One region of the Variovorax sp. ISS6 genome, then DNA from elsewhere that is predicted to be linked to it. Evidence: predicted binding sites of a transcription regulator. Region 1 holds the regulator's gene; the other holds the start of a gene.
What was found. Region 1 encodes NrdR, which represses ribonucleotide reductase genes. Its sites were predicted from a motif close to CACNANATNTNGTG; they were not measured.
Positions count from the first base shown of each region.

Region 2: AC1HIL_RS09525 (ribonucleoside-diphosphate reductase subunit alpha) is a predicted target of NrdR. The motif match lies at 2,330-2,343, and genes of this name have one in related genera.

Region 1 covers NZ_JAWRZC010000001.1:4,913,537-4,918,515, forward strand. The annotation lists gene AC1HIL_RS22865 (lytic transglycosylase domain-containing protein) at 3-869, shown strand; ZMP/ZTP riboswitch at 914-1,048, shown strand; gene glyA (serine hydroxymethyltransferase) at 1,090-2,334, shown strand; gene nrdR (transcriptional regulator NrdR) at 2,359-2,802, shown strand; gene AC1HIL_RS22880 (GspH/FimT family pseudopilin) at 2,821-3,369, opposite strand; gene AC1HIL_RS22885 (type IV pilin protein) at 3,366-3,794, opposite strand; gene AC1HIL_RS22890 (pilus assembly protein) at 3,791-4,979, opposite strand, start outside.
Region 2 covers NZ_JAWRZC010000001.1:2,074,389-2,079,367, reverse strand. The annotation lists gene AC1HIL_RS09535 (sigma-54-dependent transcriptional regulator) at 1-1,468, shown strand, start outside; gene ampD (1,6-anhydro-N-acetylmuramyl-L-alanine amidase AmpD) at 1,455-2,075, shown strand; gene AC1HIL_RS09525 (ribonucleoside-diphosphate reductase subunit alpha) at 2,428-4,979, shown strand, end outside.

The sequences.
Region 1 (4,979 bases):
CGATGAACAAGGCGTTTGATGCCACGGCCCGCGGGCTGAGGACATTCGTGTCCGATGTGGCAGACGGCTTTTTTGAAATCACGCACAACGGTTTCGCCCTGCTGGGCCTGGCCATCGTGTTCGCGGCCCTCGCCCTCGTGGCGCGGCCCGACCTGCGCCATCAAGGCGAGGAACAACTCATGGGCTGGCTGCAGTCGCGCAAACCCGCGCCCGAAGCCACCGACCTCGAGCCGACCGCGATCGAGCGCACGACGGCCGCGAGCCCCGGCGACCTGCCCAAGCAGCAGGCCGCCGTGGCCTACTGGCTCAGCAAGAAGTACCGCGTCGCGGCCGAGCCGCTGAGCGTGCTCGTGGCCGAGGCCTACAACATCGGCAAGCACACCAAGCTCGACCCGACGCTGATCCTCGCGATCATGGCGGTCGAGTCCAGCTTCAACCCGTTCGCGCAGAGCCAGGTCGGCGCGCAGGGGCTGATGCAGGTCATGACCCGCGTGCACGGCGACAAGTACGAGCCGGCCGGCGGCACGCTGACCGCCTTCGACCCCGTCACCAACATGCGGGTCGGCGTGAAGGTGCTGCAGGAATGCATCGCCCGCGCCGGTTCGCTCGAAGGCGGCCTGCGCTACTACGTGGGCGCGGCCAACCTCGAGGACGACGGCGGCTACGCCGGCAAGGTGATGGCCGAGCGCGAGCGCCTGCTGCAGGTGGCCAGCGGCCGCGCGCCCTCGCCGTTCGCGCCGACGCCGCCGGTGCTGCGCCCGCAGCCGCTGCCGATACCGGTGGTAGCCCCGGCCAAGCCCGACGAGACGACCGAGCCGGCCAACGGCCCGACGCCGCCCAAGGTGGCGCTGCTGTCCGCCGTCTCCTGAATCTCCTTTCGCGCGCCGCCGGGCCAGCCCGATCCGCTACACTCGGCCCGGTACGCGACTGGCGATAGGCGCGGTGCCGACGAGGCACCCGCGCTGACGTGGACTACCACTGGGAAGCGTACCGCCCGCGACGTCGCTCCAGACGCGCGGGCGATCAGCCGTTCGCCTGGGCAGCCCTTGTTTGGTTGAAGAACAAGGACCTCGTCTTCAAAGGACTGCCATGTACCAACGCAACATCCTGGTCGAACAGACCGATCCCGAAATCTGGGCTGCCATCCAGGCCGAAAACGCGCGCCAGGAACACCACATCGAGCTGATCGCGAGCGAGAACTACGCCTCGCCGGCCGTCATGGCCGCGCAGGGCTCGCAGCTCACCAACAAGTACGCCGAGGGCTACCCGGGCAAGCGCTACTACGGCGGCTGCGAGCACGTCGACGTGGCCGAGCAGCTGGCCATCGACCGCGTGAAGCAGATCTTCGGCGCCGAAGCCGCCAACGTGCAGCCCCATTGCGGCGCCTCGGCCAACGAGGCCGTGCTGCTGGCCTTCCTGAAGCCCGGCGACACCATCATGGGCATGAGCCTGGCCGAAGGCGGCCACCTGACCCACGGCATGCCCCTCAACATGAGCGGCAAGTGGTTCAACGTGGTGAGCTACGGCCTGGATGCCAACGAAGCCATCGACTACGACGCGATGGAGCGCAAGGCGCACGAGCACCAGCCCAAGCTGATCATCGCGGGCGCCTCGGCCTACTCGCTGCGCATCGACTTCGAGCGCTTCGCCAAGGTGGCCAAGGACGTGGGCGCGATCTTCATGGTCGACATCGCCCACTACGCCGGCCTGGTGGCCGCGGGCGTCTACCCGAACCCGGTGCCGCACGCCGACATCGTGACCTCGACCACCCACAAGAGCCTGCGCGGCCCGCGCGGCGGCATCATCCTGATGAAGTCGCAGCACGAGAAGGCGATCAACAGCGCGATCTTCCCGGGCCTGCAAGGCGGCCCGCTGATGCACGTGATCGCCGCCAAGGCGGTGGCCTTCAAGGAAGCGCTGTCGCCCGAGTTCAAGGCCTACCAGCAGCAGGTGGTCAAGAACGCCCAGATCGTGGCCGAAACGCTCACGCAGCGCGGCCTGCGCATCGTGAGCGGACGCACCGAAAGCCACGTGATGCTGGTCGACCTGCGCGCCAAGGGCATCACCGGCAAGGAAGCCGAGGCCGTGCTGGGCAGCGCCCACATGACCATCAACAAGAACGCGATCCCCAACGACCCAGAGAAGCCGATGGTGACCAGCGGCGTGCGTGTCGGCACGCCGGCCATGACCACGCGAGGCTTCAAGGACGAAGAGGCCCGCATCACCGCGAACCTGATCGCCGACGTGCTCGAGAACCCGCGCGATGCCGCGAACATCGAGGCCGTGCGCGCCAAGGTCCATGCGCTGACCAGCCGTTTCCCGGTCTACCGCTGAACCCGAAGAAGAAGCCCTGACCGCATGAAATGCCCTTTTTGCGGTCATCTCGAAACGCAGGTCGTCGAGACCCGCGTTTCGGAAGACGCCGACTTCGTGCGCAGGCGCCGCCAGTGCGGTGCCTGCGACAAGCGCTTCACCACCTACGAGCGTCCCGACGTCAATTTCCCGGTCGTCGTGAAGAAGGACGGCAGCCGCGCCGACTTCGACTCGACCAAGGTCCGCGCCTCGATGATGCTGGCGTTGCGCAAGCGGCCGGTGAGCATCGAGCAGATCGACAACGCGCTGCTGCGCATCGAACAGAAGCTGCTCGCCAGCGGCCTGCGCGAGATCGAGTCGACCAAGGTCGGCGAACTCGTGATGCGCGAACTCAAGAAGCTCGACAAGGTCGCCTACGTGCGCTTCGCCTCGGTCTACCGCAGCTTCGAGGACGTGGACGAGTTCCGGCAGCTGCTGCGCGACATCTGAGCCGCGGCCGGCGAAGGCCTACCCGCCGCCCCGCCCGCACACCCCCGTTCCGCATTCCCCCGCCTGGTCGGGATTGCAGCTGCGCGCGCGCCCCGACGCCGAGAGGACGATGGCCGCGCGCCGTCTTGTCTCGGCCTTGAACACCAGGCAGCCCGCGCCGAAGCCCGCATTGCGCGCGCGCCGCGAGAAGCCGTTGCCGTCGTAGTGCACGCCCTGCACCAAGCCGTCGCCCAACCCCGGGTCGACGGCGATGCCCGGCGGCAGCCTGTCGAAACGGCGCAGGACGCGCGGCGCGCCTTTGCCGTCCGGGTCGGCGACGACCGCCCAGCCCCCGTTCCACCCGGCGCCGCCTTCCGCCAGCACGCTGACCGGCTCGCCGCGCCGGATCGCTTCGATCCGTGCCGTTCCGAGCGCGGCGACGAAGGCCTGCGAGGCGGCCTCCAGCCGCTGGTGGAGCAGCAGCGCGCGAAAGCCCGGCACGCCGACGGCGGCCAGGACGGCGACGATGGCGATCACGGTGAGCAGCTCGATCAGCGTGAGCCCGCGAGCCCGTCCCGCGCGCTTCATTGCCAGCACCGCTCACGCTGCGCGCCGTCGCAGCCGCGGCCGCCCGTGCTGTCCAGCCACAGGTTGCCGACCGGCGGGTCCGAGAAGCCGGGCTTGAGCCGCGCCGAGAGCCGCAGGCAGTCGTCGAGGCTGCGCTGGCCGTCGCAGTGCTCGCTGCGCACGAGGTACTTGCCGCCCTGCCCGCTCTCGGCGGAATCGCCTTCGTAGCGCCGGTAGCGGCCATCGACGGTGAAGTGGCGCTCCTGCTGCTGCATCTGAGCGAGCAGCGCCGAACGCGCCTCGGCGCGCCAACTGCGATGCGCCGCATCGAGGTACGAGGGGAAGGCGATGGCCGCGAGGATCGCGACGATCGCGAGCGCGATCAGCAACTCGATCAGGCTCCAGCCGAGGGCCGCGCCCGCTCGGTGGCAGCGGCGGGAGATCATGGCCGCGTCCTTTGCGGGTCCGGCACCTGCCGCCAGCTGAGGCGGCCGGCCCGCCGCGCTGCCGTGGCGTCCTCGAGCGGCTGGGCCACCGACACCGCCTTGTCCCGGCGGGTACCGGGGCTCAGGACCGCGAGCCGCCGGGTCTCGGTCCTGCGCCCGGTCGGATCGGCGGCGCCGTACGACGCATCGCCCTGCTGGACCACCAAGGGCGCTCCGAGCAACCCCGCCTCGGAAGGCACGCAGGTACCGCCCTTCGACAGGCCGGTCATCGCATCCACGGCACAGCTGCGGCCCCCGCCGTCGTCGCAGGCCGCCCGCGGCGGGATCAGCGTGTTGAAGAACAGGCGGCCGTCGGCGAGCACCGGCCGCGCGACCTGGCGCTCGCCCTGGTCGCGCGACGCGGGCAGGTCGAGGTACCAGCCACGCCGCTGCGTCGTCGTGCGATCGAAAGCGCCATAGACGAATGGCGGGCCTTCGATGGCCGTCAGCCCGCCCTCGACGGAACGCGCCCGCCGCGGCGCCAATTGCCCCCGCGCTTCGCCCGCACGGATCGGCGTGCCCGTGTCCTGCACCGCATACACGGTCTGGAGGCCGCGGCGAGAGGCACCGAGGTCCGTCGGCTCGACGAACTTGCCGGTGCCGAACAGCACGATGCCGCCGCCGCCCGGACCGAGCCCCACCTCCGGCGGCACCGTGATCGGCTGGCGCCGGCTGCCCGCGTCGCCGTCCGTCGCGACCGTCAGCGGCACGCCGCCGAAGCCCAGCGCGTTGGCCTCGCTCCACGGCGCATCGCGCTCGAAGTCGAACTTCCACAGATTGCCCTGGGTATCGCCGGCATAGAGCCAGCGGACCGTTCCGTCGTCGGCCGCATGGTCGCCGGGCGCGCTCGCGAGTGCATTGACGAGGCTGGCGTCCGCGGGCCGGGGCAACAGGATCTTGTGATAGTCGAGGCCGCGCCGCCAGGGCGTGCCGGCCGGCTTGTCGAGCGACAGCAGGAACAGCGCGGCCCGCTTCTCGGGGTTGCGGTTGTTGAAGCCCGAGGGCACGACCGCGAACCAGGCGTGGGTGGCCGGATGGCCCGTGGTCGCGGCCCGGGTGCGGAACTTCAGGATGCGCGGCGGCTGCATCAGGTGGCCCATGTCGGGGTCGTCGGCAGCACCGAACTCCCACAGCACCTTGTCGGCC
Region 2 (4,979 bases), 2.8 Mb from region 1:
CGTCTCCGAAGCCTGGCAGCACCTCGAGGCCACGCGCTTCGACGCCGTGATCACCGACATGCGGCTGCCCGACGGCCAGGGCATGGAGATCATCCAGCGCATCCAGAAGAACCAGCGCAGCGAGCGCTGCGTCGTGATGACCGCCTACGGTTCGGCCGAGAACGCGGTCGAGGCGCTGAAGGCCGGCGCCTTCGACTACCTCACCAAGCCGGTTGACCTCAAGCAGTTCCGCGCGGTCGTCGCCTCCGCGGTGCAGGCGCAGCAACAGCAGCCGGTCGCTCAGGCCGCCCTACGTTCGGCCAAGGCTGCGGATGCCGGTGACGGCGCTCCGGCACTGGCGGCAGCGGGCAGCGCGGGCGCTTCCGCGCTCGAACGGCTGGTCGGCGATTCGGAACCGATGCGGCTCGTGAAGTCGCGCATCGCCAAGGTCGCGCGCGGCATGGCGCCGGTGCTGGTGCGCGGCGAATCGGGCACCGGCAAGGAACTGGTGGCGCGCGCGGTCCATGCCTGCAGCCAGCGCAGCGAAGGCCCCTTCGTCGCGGTGAACTGCGGCGCGATTCCCGAGAACCTGCTCGAGGCCGAATTCTTCGGCGCGCGCAAGGGCTCCTACACCGGCTCGGCGCAGGACCGCGACGGCTACTTCCAGGCCGCGCGCGGCGGCACGCTGTTCCTCGACGAGATCGGCGACCTGCCGCTGGCGATGCAGTCGAAGCTGCTGCGCGCGATCCAGGAACGCAGCGTGCGGCCGATCGGCTCCACGCAGGAGGACGCGGTCGACGTGCGCATCGTGAGCGCGACCCACAAGGATCTGCACGCCGAGGTGCAGGCCGGCCGCTTCCGGCAGGACCTGTTCTACCGGCTCAACGTGATCGAGATCGCGGTGCCCGCGCTGCGCGAGCGCCGCGAGGACCTGCCCGCGCTGTGCGTCGCGCTGCTCGCGCGCATCGCGCAGGACGGCGGGCTGCCCGCGCCGCGCCTGTCGGACGCGCTGCTGCGGCAGCTCGCGCAGCATCCGCTGCACGGCAACGTACGCGAGCTCGAGAACCTGCTGCACCGCGCGGTCGCGCTGTACGACGGCGACGAACTGCAGCTCGACCTGATGGATGGCGCGGGCAGCGGCGGCTGGATGGCGGCCGCGCCCGGACCCGCCGCGCCGCACGCCGCAGCGGCCGCGACGACCGCGGCAACCTCTCCACCCGAGGCTTTCGAAGCGAAGCCCGTCGTGGCCGCGCCCCCGCCCGCGCCGCGCCCCGTGGTACCCACGCCGCTGCCCTCCGATCTGCAGGCCTACCTCGATCAGCAGGAGCGCGAGATCCTCGTGCGCGCGCTGCACGAGAGCGGCTTCAACCGCACGGCCGCGGCCGCGCGCCTGGGCATGAGCCTGCGCCAGATCCGCTACCGCATCGCGCGCCTGGGCATCAGCACGCCCAACGGCGACGATGGCGCGAGCAGCCATGTCGACGACTGAAGACGGCGCGCTCGGCCCCAAGGACGATGCGCTCTGGCGCGACGGCTGGTACCGCTTCGCGAAGGCGCTGCCCTCGCCCAACTTCGGGCCGCGCCCCGCGGCTGCGCGCGCGCGCATCGACCTCGTGGTGCTGCATTCGATCAGCCTGCCGCCCGGCGAGTACGGCGGCGACGCGGTGCAGCAACTGTTCACCAACCGGCTCGACTGGGACGCGCATCCTTACTTCGAAAGCATTCGCGGGCTCGAGGTGTCCTCGCATTTCTACGTGCGCCGCAACGGCGAGCTCTGGCAGTTCGTGAGCGGCGACGACCGCGCATGGCATGCGGGCTTGTCGTCGTGGCGCGGCCGGGACAACTGCAACGACGACTCGATCGGCATCGAGCTCGAGGGCCTCGAGGGCGGGCCGTTCGAGGACGCGCAGTACGAGACGCTCGCGAGCCTCGCCGCGGCGATCGCGCAGCACTATCCGATCGCGCACATCGCGGGCCACGAGCACATCGCACCGGGCCGCAAGCAGGATCCCGGCGCCGGCTTCGACTGGCACCGGCTGCGCGATCACCTCGGCTGGGGTCCACACATGTTTCCCTCGCAGGTGGTGGATCGCTAATTTTTTCAATCGATGCGCGCCGTGCGATGCGCTGGAATCGCGGTGCAGCAATCGCTCCATTCGCAAACGCGATGCGTAGCAACCATGCGCCTTGCAGGCCCAAATCGGCTCGGAAGCCGCATGGGGCGCGGGTTGCGAGAGGATGAGCCAGTGTTCATGCGGCAAAGATGGCCGCGAATCACGAAAACTGTTTTCCTCTCCCTCTTGAAGGCTGAAGGAAAACGCTACATCTAGTGGGTTGTACACCCCCTGCACCCTAGATATAGTGTCTCCCGGCCGGCCTCAGCGCCGACGAAGCGGCCCCAGCAGCGCCGCTCATCCAACAAGAATTTTGCCAACCGAGAGGAAGCGAATGCAAACAGCACTGAACACACCCACCGCCGCGCGTGCCATCCCCTCCACGCCGCCCCAGTCCCCCCGCGACACCGCCGGTTCGCCCACCGGACAGAACCTCGCGCACTACCAGATCATCCGCCGCAACGGCGCCGTGGTCCCGTTCGAGCCGAACAAGATCGCGATCGCGATGATGAAGGCCTTCCTGGCCGTGCACGGCACCCAGGGTGCGGCCTCGGCCAGCGTGCGCGAGACCGTCGACGCGCTGACCCAGGCCGTCGTGAAGGCGCTGGTGCGCTCGCGTCCGGGCGGCGGCACCTTCCACATCGAGGACGTGCAGGACCAGGTCGAACTGGGCCTGATGCGCGGCGGCCACCAGGAAGTGGCGCGCGCCTATGTGCTCTACCGCGAGCGCCGCACCCAGGAACGCGCGAAGCAGGGCGAGCAGGAAGCCCAGATCGCGGCCCCCGCGCTGCACGTGCTGGACCGCGGCGAACGCGTCGCGCTCGACGTCAGCGAACTCAAGGGCCTGATCGAATCGGCCTGCCAGGGCCTGGGCGACAGCATCACGGCCGCGCCGATCGTGGCCGAGACCATGCGCAACCTGTACGACGGCGTGCCGCTCGACGAGGTCTACAAGGCCTCGATCCTCGCGGCCCGCACGCTGATCGAGAAGGATCCCGACTACACCTTCGCCACCGCGCGCCTGCTGCTGCACACGATCTTCAAGGAGATCGTCGGCCGCGAAGTCATGCCCGCCGACCGCGCCACCGCCTACGCCGACTACTTCCCCTCGTTCATCAAGAAGGGCGTCGAGAACGAGCTGCTCGACGAGAAGCTGCTGCAGTACGACCTGCCCCGCCTGGGCGCGGCGCTGAAGGCCGAGCGCGACAACCAGTTCGACTACCTCGGCCTGCAGACCCTGTACGACCGCTACTTCCTGCACGTGCGCAAGAACCGCATCGAGCTGCCGCAGGCCTTCTTCATGCGCGTCTCGATGGGCCTGGCGCTCAACGAGATCGACCGCGAAGCCCGCGCCATCGAGTTCTACGAAGTGCTGTCGTCCTTCGACTTCATGTCGAGCACGCCGACGCTGTTCAACAGCGGCACGCTGCGCTCGCAGCTGTCGAGCTGCTACCTGACCACCGTGCCCGACGACCTCGACGGCATCTACGAGTCGATCAAGGAAAACGCGCTGCTCTCGAAGTTCGCGGGCGGCCTGGGCAACGACTGGACCCGCGTGCGCGCGCTCGGCAGCCACATCAAGGGCACGAACGGCGAATCGCAGGGCGTGGTGCCCTTCCTCAAGGTGGTGAACGACACCGCCGTGGCCGTGAACCAGGGCGGCAAGCGCAAGGGCGCCGTCTGCACGTACCTCGAGACCTGGCACCTCGACATCGAGGAGTTCCTGGAGCTGCGCAAGAACACCGGCGACGACCGCCGCCGCACGCACGACATGAACACCGCCAACTGGATCCCCGACCTGTTCATGCGCCGCGTGATGGAAAAGGGTTCCTGGACGCTGTTCTCGCCCTCGAACGTGCCCGACCTGCACGACCTGTTCGGCGCCGACTTCGAGAAGGCCTACGTCGCCTACGAAGAGAAGGCCGCGCGCGGCGAGATCAAGCCCAGCCGCACCGTGCAGGCCACCGACCTGTGGCGCAAGATGCTCACGATGCTGTTCGAGACCGGCCATCCCTGGATCACGTTCAAGGACGCCTGCAACGTGCGCTCGCCGCAGCAGCACGCCGGCGTGGTGCACTCGTCGAACCTCTGCACCGAGATCACGCTGAACACCAGCGACACCGAAACCGCGGTCTGCAACCTCGGCTCGGTCAACCTGCTGCAGCATCTGAAGGACGGCAAGGTCGACCAGGAGAAGCTCAAGAAGACGATCTCGACCGCGATGCGCATGCTCGACAACGTGATCGACATCAACTACTACGCCGTGAAGAAGGCACGCGACTCGAACCTGCGCCACCGTCCGGTCGGCCTGGGCCTGATGGGCTTCCAGGACGCGCTGTACGACCTGCGTATTCCTTACGCCTCGCAGGAAGCCGTGCAATTCGCCGACGAATCGATGGAAGCGATCTGCTACCACGCCTACTGGGCCTCGACCGAGCTGGCGCGCGAACGCGGCAAGTACTCGAGCTACAAGGGCTCGCTGTGGGACAAGGGCATCCTGCCGATCGACTCGCTCGACCTGCTCGAGAAGGCACGCGGCGGCTACGTCGAGGTCGACCGCTCGGCCACGCTCGACTGGGACGCGCTGCGCGCCAAGATCAAGGCCGACGGCATGCGCAATTCGAACTGCGTGGCCATCGCCCCGACCGCGACCATCTCGAACATCATCGGCGTGGACGCCTCGATCGAACCGTGCTTCGGCAACCTCTCGGTCAAGTCGAACCTGTCGGGCGAATTCACCGTGATCAACCACTACCTGGTGCGCGACCTCAAGCGCCTGGGCCTGTGGGACGACGTGATGGTGATGGACCTGAAGCACTTCGACGGCTCGCTGCGTCCCATCGACCGCGTGCCGCAGGACGTGAAGGCGCTCTACGCCACCGCGTT